DNA from 2 places in the Rufibacter soli genome. Region 2 is predicted to be linked to the other one. Evidence: riboswitches for the same ligand, from Rfam matches in the RefSeq annotation. Region 2 holds a riboswitch; the other holds the start of a gene.
The links. A riboswitch is a leader RNA that binds a small molecule or an ion and turns the genes downstream of it on or off. The one in region 2 is predicted to bind S-adenosylmethionine.
Positions count from the first base shown of each region.

Region 1: linked by a shared signal. The riboswitch ahead of metH (methionine synthase) and the one ahead of ACYVJQ_RS11125 (O-acetylhomoserine aminocarboxypropyltransferase/cysteine synthase family protein) in region 2 are both predicted to bind S-adenosylmethionine.

Region 1 is NZ_BAAGTS010000005.1:315,417-320,844, forward strand. Features, by position in the region: gene metH (methionine synthase) at 1-3,017, opposite strand, end outside; SAM riboswitch class I at 3,099-3,207, opposite strand; gene ACYVJQ_RS15895 (DUF4142 domain-containing protein) at 3,900-4,445, shown strand; gene ACYVJQ_RS15900 (plastocyanin/azurin family copper-binding protein) at 4,442-4,786, shown strand; gene ACYVJQ_RS15905 (hypothetical protein) at 4,865-5,374, opposite strand.
Region 2 is NZ_BAAGTS010000002.1:2,210,060-2,215,487, reverse strand. Features, by position in the region: gene ACYVJQ_RS11140 (ribonuclease Z) at 1-433, opposite strand, end outside; gene ACYVJQ_RS11135 (STAS domain-containing protein) at 455-832, opposite strand; gene ACYVJQ_RS11130 (phosphoribosylaminoimidazolesuccinocarboxamide synthase) at 901-1,836, opposite strand; SAM riboswitch class I at 2,187-2,299, shown strand; gene ACYVJQ_RS11125 (O-acetylhomoserine aminocarboxypropyltransferase/cysteine synthase family protein) at 2,567-3,901, shown strand; gene metX (homoserine O-acetyltransferase MetX) at 3,910-4,965, shown strand; gene ACYVJQ_RS11115 (homoserine dehydrogenase) at 4,944-5,428, shown strand, end outside.

The DNA of each region.
Region 1 (5,428 bases), on a different contig from region 2:
GGGAACAAGCCGGCTACGCCGTTGGCGGTAAGCAGTTTCTCGTCTACAATGCGCTTCAAGAGCGCCTGGGCATCAGCGTAGAGTTTGGTGGCCTCGGTGCCTACAATAGGGTCTTCCAGCAGTTTCGGGAATTTACCGTGCAGCTCCCAGGCCTGGAAGAAGGGCGTCCAGTCAATGTAAGGTACCAGCTCTTCCAGCGGGAAGTTTTTGAATTCCTGCACGCCGGTTTTAGCGGGCGTATACACGTCTTCGGCCTTCCATTCAATGGGCAGCTTATTGGCGCGGGCCTCTTTGAGAGGCAGGTATTTCTTTTCTTTCTGGCGGCTCAGGTAGCCTTCACGCATCTGGTCGTATTCCGCCCGCAGGTCTACCGCGAATTTTTCCTTGTTCTCGGGGCTCAGCAGGGAACCCACTACCGGCACGCTGCGAGACGCGTCCAGGACGTGCACTACGGTGCCGCTGTAGGCCGGGGCAATCTTCACGGCAGTGTGCGCGCGGGAAGTAGTAGCCCCGCCTATGAGCAGCGGGATATGGAAGTTCTGTCGCTCCATCTCCTTGGCCACGCTCACCATCTCGTCCAAAGACGGGGTGATAAGGCCAGACACGCCAATCACGTCTACATTATGCTCGCGGGCGGCGTCCAGAATCTTGCTGGTGGGCGTCATCACACCCAGGTCAATCACCTCGTAGTTGTTGCAGGCCAGGACCACGCCCACAATGTTTTTCCCGATGTCGTGCACATCACCTTTCACGGTGGCCATGAGAATCTTGCCGTTGGTTTGGCGGGTGGAGGTATCACCGGAGGCGGCAGCGCGTACTTTTTCTTCCTCAATGTAAGGCAGCAGGTATGCCACGGCTTTTTTCATCACGCGGGCGCTTTTCACCACCTGCGGCAAAAACATCTTTCCTTCCTGAAACAGGTCGCCTACCACGTTCATGCCGTCCATGAGCGGACCTTCAATTACTTCAAGCGGTTTCTGGTACAGGTGGCGGGCCTCTTCTACGTCCTGGTCAATGTATTCCACCAGGCCTTTCACCAGGGCGTGGGTAAGGCGTTGCTGCACCGGCTCGTTGCGCCAGGCTTCGTCGCGCACTACTTCCTTGCCTTTGTTTTTAACGGTCTCGGCAAACTCAATGAGGCGTTCGGTGGCGTCTGGGCGGCGGTTCAGAATCACGTCTTCCACGCGCTCCAGCAGGTCTTTGGGGATTTCCTCGTACACCTCCAGCATGCCCGCGTTCACAATACCCATGTCCAGGCCGGCTTTTACGGCATGGTACAGGAACACAGAGTGCATGGCCTCGCGCACCGGGTCATTGCCCCTAAAGGAGAACGACACGTTGCTCACGCCGCCGCTCACCTTGGCGCCCGGCAGGTTTTCCTTAATCCAGCGGGTGGCCTTGATGAAGTCTACGGCGTAGTTGTTATGCTCCTCCATTCCCGTGGCCACGGTGAGGATGTTGGGGTCGAAGATGATATCCTGGGGCGGGAAGCCTACCTCTTTGGTGAGGATGTTATAGGCCCGCTCGCAGATTTGGATGCGACGCTCGAAGTTGTCGGCTTGACCTTCCTCGTCAAAGGCCATCACCACCACGGCGGCGCCGTAGCTGCGCACCTTGCGGGCGTGTTCTTTGAACAGTTCTTCGCCCTCTTTGAGAGAGATGGAGTTCACGATAGCCTTGCCCTGTACGCATTTCAGGCCGGCCTCAATCACGCTCCATTTGGAGGAGTCAATCATGATGGGCACCCGCGCGATGTCTGGTTCAGAGGCAATCAGATTCAGGAACAAGGTCATGGCGGCCTCTGAGTCCAGCATGCCCTCGTCCATGTTCACGTCAATAATCTGGGCGCCGTTCTCCACCTGCCCACGGGCGATGGCCAGGGCTTCCTCGTACTGCTCGTTTAAGATAAGGCGCTTGAATTGCTTGGAGCCGGTGATGTTGGTGCGCTCGCCTATGTTGATGAAGTTGGACCCCTCAAACACGGTCAGGGGCTCCAGGCCCGAGTAGGTAGGAACGGCCGGAAGCGTGGGCAACGGACGCGGCGGGTATTGCTTCGCAATCTCAGCAATGACCTTGATGTGCGGCGGCGTGGTACCACAGCAACCGCCCACAATGTTCACGAAGTTGTGGTCCAGGAAATCCTTGATGTGCTGGCCCATCTGCTCCGGCGATTCATCATACGCGCCAAACGCGTTGGGCAAACCGGCGTTGGGGTAGGCACTAATGTGGAATTTAGAGGCCTTGCTCAGAGACTCCAGGTGGGGCCGCAACTGTTTCGCGCCCAGCGCGCAGTTAAAGCCCACGCTTAAGAGCGGCATGTGCGATACTGAGTACAGGAACGCCTCTACGGTCTGGCCCGAAAGGGTGCGGCCGCTGGCATCGGTGATGGTACCAGACACCATAAGCGGCAAACGCTTGCCGGTCTGCTGGCTGTATTGGTCAATGGCGAACAAAGCCGCCTTGGCGTTCAAGGTGTCAAAAATGGTTTCTACTAACAGTAAATCCACGCCGCCGTCTACCAGCCCGCGCACCTGCTCCGTGTAAGCATCTACCAGTTCATCAAAGGTGATAGCCCTAAAGCCGGGGTTGTTCACGTCCGGCGACAAAGAAGCGGTCCGGTTGGTGGGCCCGATGGCGCCGGCCACGAAGCGGGGTTTGTCCGGTGTTTTGGCGGTCCATTCCTCGGCGGCTTCCTTGGCTATTCTGGCCGACTCATAGTTTAGTTCATAGACCAGGTCCTGCATGTCATAGTCGGCCATGGCAATGGAGGTACCGCTGAAGGTGTTGGTCTCGGCAATGTCGGCGCCGGCCTCAAAGTAGAGGCTATGGATTTCCTTGATGATGTGGGGTTGGGTGAGTGAGAGCAAATCATTGTTGCCCTTCACGTCCAGGTGGAAGTCTTGGAAGCGCTCGCCGCGGTAATCGGCCTCTTGCAGGTTGTACCGCTGAATCATGGTGCCCATGGCACCGTCCAACACTAAAATTCGTTTTTGTACTTCTTCCTCAATTCTTGTCATCTTCTTTGCTCACCAAAATGGTAGGTTGCGGCTCAAGAAAGGGCAGGAGGAAGGTGGCGGGCAGGGTGTAGGAATCTCCGTCACTCATCTCCCCCAACACGGCAGCCGTGTTGGGCAGGAAGTAGCACCCAACTCAATTGGGTTGCTAAGACATCACAGGGCCTAATCCCTCCGTCTTTCTTGATAAGCAAAGCAAAGATAGGGGCTGGAGCGGGAAGATGCAAATTAAGCGGAGGAGAGCGTTTTGGGCCTGTTTTTGGAAAAACGGAGGCGGGTGCGCTGAGTTCTGAGTTCTGAGTCCTGAGTTGATCAGCAATAGAGGGTCATCCCCCCACCCCCTTCAAAGGGGGGACGATATGCATGTTCTCCAGTGTAAACACCCCGCTGCGCTCCCCTCAAGGGGAGAGTCTGTGTTGAATAAGCGGCGTTCCATTTTGAGCCTGTTTTCTGCAAAACGCGTCTAAAATCTCCTCACCCAATCCCCACGCATTCCCCCAGTTCCAGTCTTTACTTCGAGCGCCTCGCTTGTGGCCCTGCAACAAATATACTAAGCGCAGAAGGCACCTCGGCCGCAAGGGCAGTGCGAGGGGGAAAGACGGGGCCCCGCGGCCGTGAGCGCTCGGAGGGAAACCATGAAACAACCAAGCATAAGAGCTTAAGGCTAGAACAGACACCACGCCAGCCACAGGCGGATATGCGTGCACAAGGTAATTGCAAGTTGATAAGAAGCCTTGGTTAAACCGGAACCAACCATCAAAGCCTCCATTCCCCACTAGTGAAGTGCTCTTCTAATTCATCGCCAGAGGCGTAAACTTTAACAAAGTTTTTTGTAACGCATTTGCTTACTCTCCATCTAATGGGAAACCAATAACCTTTAATGTCATGAAAAACCTAAAGAGAATGCTTGCTTGTATGGGTAGCCTTTTGATGTGTGCCCTGGTGAACCCCGAGGTGCAGGCGCAAGGCACCACTCCTCTCTCAGACCCTGAGGTAGCCTCTGTGGCCGTTATTGCCAATAAAATAGACATTGCCTATGCCAAAATTGCCAAGGAGAAATCTAAGAACAAGCAGGTACTGGAGTTTGCCCAAACCATGACCAACGACCATACCGCAGTCATTGACCAGGCGGTGGCCCTGGTGAAAAAACTGGGCGTAACCCCCAAAGACAATGCCGTTGGCAAAAAGATGCTGGCAGACGCTGAGAAAACAAAAGCCAGTTTACGTACCAAATCTGGGTCAGCCTTTGATAAAGCCTATATAGACAATGAGGTAACCTATCACAAGGCGGTCATTTCAGCGGTAAAGAACCTGCTCATTCCTGAGTCTGAGAACGCAGAGTTGAAGGCCCTTTTACAGGGAATAGTTCCTGCGTTGCAGACCCACCTGGAGCACGCGCAGATGGTGCAAAAACAATTCAAATCTAAATGAGGACGGTAAAAGAATGGCGCAGGTGGTGTTTCAACGGCCTGTGCCTTGCTTTTCTGTTGGTGGAGCCTGCTAGCCTGCGGGGGAGCGTTTCACCCGCCACGCACACGGTAGAGATAAAGCAGATGAAGTTTGTACCCGCAGAATTGACGGTGCGCAAAGGAGACAAAGTGGTGTTCCTCAATAAAGACATAGTGATGCACAACGTCACTGAGACATCTGGCAAAACCTGGCAGTCGCCTAAACTAGCTCCCGGAGGCTCCTGGACCTGGCTGGCCACCAAGACCACCGGGTACTACTGTAGCTTTCACCCGGTGATGAAGGGGAAAATCATTGTGAAGTAACCTCTGGTTAATCTGTAGCAACCCATAAAAAGAAAAAGCCTGCACGAGGCAGGCTTTTCAAGTAGGTTTGGGGAAGCATTAGAATGTATAGCGGATGGTCAGAGCTCCATCTGCGAACGGGAAAAGTCCGTCTCGGTTGACCTCGATAAATGGCTTAAAATCGAGCCCCAGAGAAATCGGGATTTCCGTAATCTGATATTCCAAACCTACAATTCCGTCTATACCCACCGTGGTGAGCGTTCGGTCATAAGATTCATAATAGTGTTTATAAGAACGAGGGTGGTAATACCGGCCCCTAAAGGACCCAATATGGGCCCCGGCGCCGTAAAACCACTGTAGGCTGCTTATGCCCAGAGCAGGAGCGTGTTTCTCATACAGCCCTGTTAATTGAAACCCCCTTCTGGTAAAGCCAGTTCCCAGGATCACCTCTAAAGCGGCGTCTGGTTGCAGAAAGAACTTTCCTGAAATGCCTGACGTGTAGCCTCCCACTCTAAGGCCCACTCCGTGTTTCTGCGCCTGCGCCGTAAAGTGGTTACCGAAGGAGAACAACAGTAGCCCCAGCGCAAAAATAAGATGTTTGTTTTTCATGGTAAAAGATTCTTTGCTGAAATGCGTGCCTGCCCCAAGGATGGGCACCTTCTT
Region 2 (5,428 bases):
GCACCCGGTGCTGCATAGGCAGCGAGTGCACCGTCATGAATTTATCCTCAAAGATTTTACGGCAAACGGTGGTGTCTAACTCCACAAAGTTAATGGGGTAGGGGAGTTGGGTGCCGCCGTATTTAAATTGAAGGGAAAGGATGTCAGCCAGGCCTTTAGGGCCAAAGAGGTTGATAGGGGCTGTGCGCTGTTGCAGGTGCATGGTGGACAGCAGGCCCACCAACCCAAAATAATGGTCACCATGGAGGTGACTTATAAAGATGTTACAAATGCGCTGATGCTTTACTTTGTATCGCATCAGCTGCATTTGTGTACCTTCGCCGCAATCAATCAGATTTATCTGGTTACCAACCGTGAGAATCTGGGCGGTATGATGACGTTCAAAAGAAGGCGTGGCAGAGGAGCTACCAAGTATTTTCAGCTCGAAGTCCAAACTGCTGTTTCTTCAGATTGACTATTCTTCTTTTTTGGTAAGATCGCTCTCAATTTCGTGCAGAAACACCCGGTCAATACCTTCTTCAACGGTAGGCAGAATGTTCAACACAGACTCCAGTTTAGAGATGGTGATCAGCTTGGTCACGTGCTCCTGAAGGCCAGTCAAGATCAATACGCCTCCAGAAGAGTTGCAAAGACGGTTGGCTATCAAAATAGAAGAAAGCCCGGAAGAATCAGTATATTTTACGTTTGATAGATCCAAGATCAGGTTGGTGATACCTTCTGCATTCAATTTAACAAACTCAGACTTCAGATCAGGGGCGATCGTGGTGTCCAGTTTCTTTTCATCTATGGTGATGATGGTATAGTTCTCTTTTTTATCTATTGTGTACTTCATAAGTAACAGCAAAAAGGTTTAGACTGCGAATCTACCAATTTTTGGTGGAATATCTGTAACAAAGTATGTTAAAAAATGTTTGCGGCAATGCTTTCCTGTAAGCTATCTGGCTGACTGGCGTAGTCTTGGGGAACAAACTTTTCTTCCAGTAACTGCTCATACAATTCAATGTACCGCTGGGAGATTTCGGTTAATTTGGCGTCAGTCATTTCAGGTACCTGTTGCCCTTCTTTGCCCTGGAAACCGTTTTCTATGAGCCATTGACGTACAAATTCTTTAGAAAGTTGCCGCTGGGGCTCGCCAGCATCCTGGCGCTCCTGGTAACCTTCAGCATAGAAGAACCTGGACGAGTCTGGCGTATGGATTTCATCAATTACATAAATGGTGCCATCGGCTTTACCGAACTCGTATTTGGTGTCTACCAGGATAAGCCCGCGGGCAGCAGCCAGTTGGGTGCCCCGCTGAAAAAGGGCTCTGGTATAGGCCTCCAGTTGCAAGTAATCTTCTTCAGATACAATTCCCTGGCGCAGAATCTCCTCCCGTGAAATATCTTCGTCATGGCCCTCGGCGGCCTTGGTGGTAGGCGTGATGATGGGCTCTGGAAAAGGGTCATTCTCTTTTAAGCCTTCCGGCAGCGCCACTCCGCAGAGGGAACGTTTACCGGCGCTGTATTCCCGCCAGGCATGGCCCGCCAGGTAGCCTCTGATCACCATTTCCACTTTGTAGGTTTCACATTGCTTGCCAATGGTCACGTTGGGCGCAGGATGGCTGATTACCCAGTTAGGCACTACATCTGCGGTGGCTTTTAAAAAGGAGGCCGCAATCTGGTTCAATACCTGACCCTTGTAAGGGATGGCCCGCGGTAACACCACGTCAAAGGCAGAGATCCGGTCGGTGGCTACTAAGGCCAGCTTGTCTTTGAAATAATAAACGTCGCGGACTTTGCCCCGGTAAAACCCGGTCTGGTTGGGGAAGTGGAAGTTGGTTTCTTTTAATGCTTGCATAAGAGCGGACTAACAGCGGCAAAGTTAGGAAAGGAAAAATAAGGGGCAAGACCTTAGGGGAAGTGTTTATATGCGGTAGGCTTTTACAGATCAATGCACCCAGAAAAAATCTTTGTTTGGGCTAAATGATGGAGCTGAAGGTTAGGAGTTGAACAACGAAAATTCAGGCTATAAGAAAATAGCTAGTTGTAAAGTTGCTAATGAATGTTAGGTAGGGGTATGAGTTTTGCAATGGTTTTGACGGGCTGTTGCGGCTGTGACAAAAATAATTTACTAAATTTTTTAAAATAGTTTGGAAATAAGGTTTTGGGGCCTACATTTGCAATATCAAGTCAATTATCAAGGTAGTTGATTTATAAAGAAGAGTGGAGAGACAGGCTCTGAGAAGCTCTAGCAACCTACCAACCGTGTAAGGTGCTAATTCCTGAACCCAACGGACATATTGCCTTGGGGAATATAAATTGATACGAAGATGGAAAATCAAGCAAAAGCCACTTCTTACAATGCAGGGTCACGCTCATTAGCAGTGACAAAATTTAGTACACCTCATTTCTTGTTCGGCGCAACAAGCATGCGAATTTGTGGCATGCGGGGCTGTTGTTGTTGCCTATAATCCTCCTTTTCCTGTTTTCCAGGGTCTGACGCACCGCGGCAGGAGTGTTCCTGCTATCCGTTAGTTTTTCTGGAGTCTTGTTTTTGTTCAATTTTTCAATTGTAACCAGCCATTACTATGTCTAATTCCCTTCGTTTTGAAACCCTTCAGCTGCACGCTGGCCAAGAAATAGATGCTACTACCCGCTCCCGCGCGGTTCCTATTTACCAGACCACTTCTTATGTATTTGAGAGTGCCGAGCACGGCGCTAACCTGTTTGCCTTAAAGCAGTTCGGGAATATCTACACCCGCATCATGAACCCTACTACTGATGTGTTTGAGAAACGCATTGCTGCCTTGGAAGGCGGAGTAGCGGCCGTAGCCGTGGGTTCTGGGCAAGCGGCCCAATTTATTGCCCTTACTAATATCTTACAGGCCGGTGACAATTTTGTAGCCTCTAGCAATCTGTACGGCGGTTCTTACAATCAATTCAAAGTATCCTTCAAGCGCCTGGGCATTGAGGTGAGGTTTGCCAAAAACGAAGACCCTGCTTCTTATGCCGCCCTAATAGATGAAAATACCAAGGCCCTGTACTTGGAAACCATTGGGAACCCGCGGTTTAGCATTCCTGATTTTGAATCAATAGCCGCGGTGGCCGCCGGACATAATCTGCCGCTGGTGGTAGACAATACCTTTGGTGCCGGAGGGTACCTTTTCCAGCCGCTCAAGCATGGGGCCAATGTGGTGGTAGCCTCTGCCACCAAATGGATTGGTGGTCATGGCACCACGCTGGGCGGGGCGATTGTAGACGGCGGTAACTTTAACTGGGGCAACGGCAAGTTTCCGCAGTTTAGTGAGCCTTCTGAAGGCTACCACGGCCTTAATTTCTGGGAAGTGTTTGGCGCCAATGGTCCGTTCGGCAACATCGCTTTCGCCATTAGGGCCAGGGTAGAAGGACTGCGTGATTTTGGTCCCTCTTTAAGTCCATTCAATTCCTTCCAGTTAATCCAAGGCCTGGAGACGCTTTCGCTGCGGGTGGACCGCACAGTAGAAAACGCGCTGGCCCTGGCTCAATGGCTGGAGAAACACCCTCTGGTGGAAAGCGTTAATTACCCCGGTCTGCCTTCCAGCCCGTACCACGCATTGGCTCAGAAATACCTGAAACGTGGTTTTGGCGGTGTGCTAAGCTTTAACCTGAAAGGCGGGAAAGAAGAAGCCGAGGTTTTTGTGAACAGCCTGGAACTGGTAAGCCACCTGGCAAACGTGGGCGACGCCAAAACGCTCATCATTCACCCGGCCTCCACCACCCACCAGCAATTAAATGAAGAGGAGCAACTGTCTGCCGGCGTAAACCCCACGCTACTTAGGGTGTCTGCGGGCATTGAGCATATTGAAGACATCAAGGCAGATTTTGAACAGGCGTTTGCCAAAGTACGGGTGCGTGACATCCAAGTAGAAGCCTCTTTAAACTAGTATTTGCCATGTTATCAGGACGCGTTTTTTCTTATACAGATGAGTTTCTTTTGGAGTCCGGGCGATCATTGCCCGGTTTCCAACTATTTTACACCACTTGGGGCACGTTGAATGAAGACCGCAGCAACGTTATTTGGGTGTGCCATGCTTTTACCGGCAACGCCTTTGTGAAAGACTGGTGGGATGGCCTCTTTGGGGAAGGCAAAACCTTTGATCCGGCCAAGCATTTTATTGTCTGCGCCAACTCTTTGGGTAGCTGCTACGGTTCTACCGGTCCGTTGAGCCTTAATCCAGATACCGGCAAGCCTTATTATCACGCATTCCCCACCATTACTGTTCTGGATACGGTAAAGGCGTTTGAGATTTTGCGCCAGGAACTGGGTATTGAACAGATTCAAGTTTTGATTGGTGCTTCCCTGGGCGGACAACAGGCCTTGGAATGGGCCATTGAATACCCAGAGGTAACTAAACGGCTGGTGCAAGTGGCGGCAAACGCCCGGCAAACGCCTTGGGCCATTGCCTTTAATGAAACCCAACGCATGGCCATTGAACAGGACGTGACCTGGCAGTTAGACACGGATGATGCCGGTTTGCAGGGCATGCGCACCGCGCGGGCCATTGCCTTGCTGTCTTACCGTACCTATAAAGCCTATAACCAAGCCCAGCGCGATCCCTCAGAAGAGCGGAAGCGCCATTACCGGGCCGCTACCTATCAGCAATACCAAGGGGAAAAACTGGCGCAGCGGTTCAATGCCTTTTCTTACTGGCAGCTAACCAAAATGATGGACCACCACCACGTGGGCAGAAATCGAGGAAGTCTGGAAGAAGCCTTGCGCCGCGTGCAGGCCGAAACCCTTATAATAGGAGTAGACACCGACGTGCTGTTCCCGGTGAATGAGCAGCGGTTTGTGGCCCGTCATATCTCAAACGTAACCCTGGAGATTATTCATTCGCCTGCCGGGCATGACGGGTTCTTACTGGAAACCACCCAGATAAGCCAGGCCCTGGATACCTTTTTACAGAAAAAACAACAACGAAAAACATGGATTCCCACCGTCTTCTAACTATTGGCTTATTTGGGTTTGGCTGCGTAGGCCAAGGACTGTATGATATACTGGCCCGTGAAGAGTCACTGCCCTACAAAGTGGCCCGCATTTGCGTAAAAGACCCCGTTAAGTTGCGTCCGCTTCCCCCAGAAAATTTCACGTTTGACTGGCTGGAAGTGGTGCAGGACGAGCATCTTGATATTCTGGTGGAAGCCATTAGCGACGCAGATGAGGCCTATGCCATTGTATCTGAGGCCTTACGCCGAGGCAAGAAAGTGGTGACCGCTAACAAAAAGTTGGTGGCCTACCATTTGTCAGAACTCCTGGCCCTGCAGGAAGAATTTGGCGGTACCCTTTTGTATGAAGCTGCCGTGGCCGGAGGTATACCAATAATTAGAACGGTAGAGGAGTATTTTTCCAATGAGCCCCTGGCGCGGGTGCATGGCATTCTGAACGGTTCGTCTAACTACATCCTCAGCCA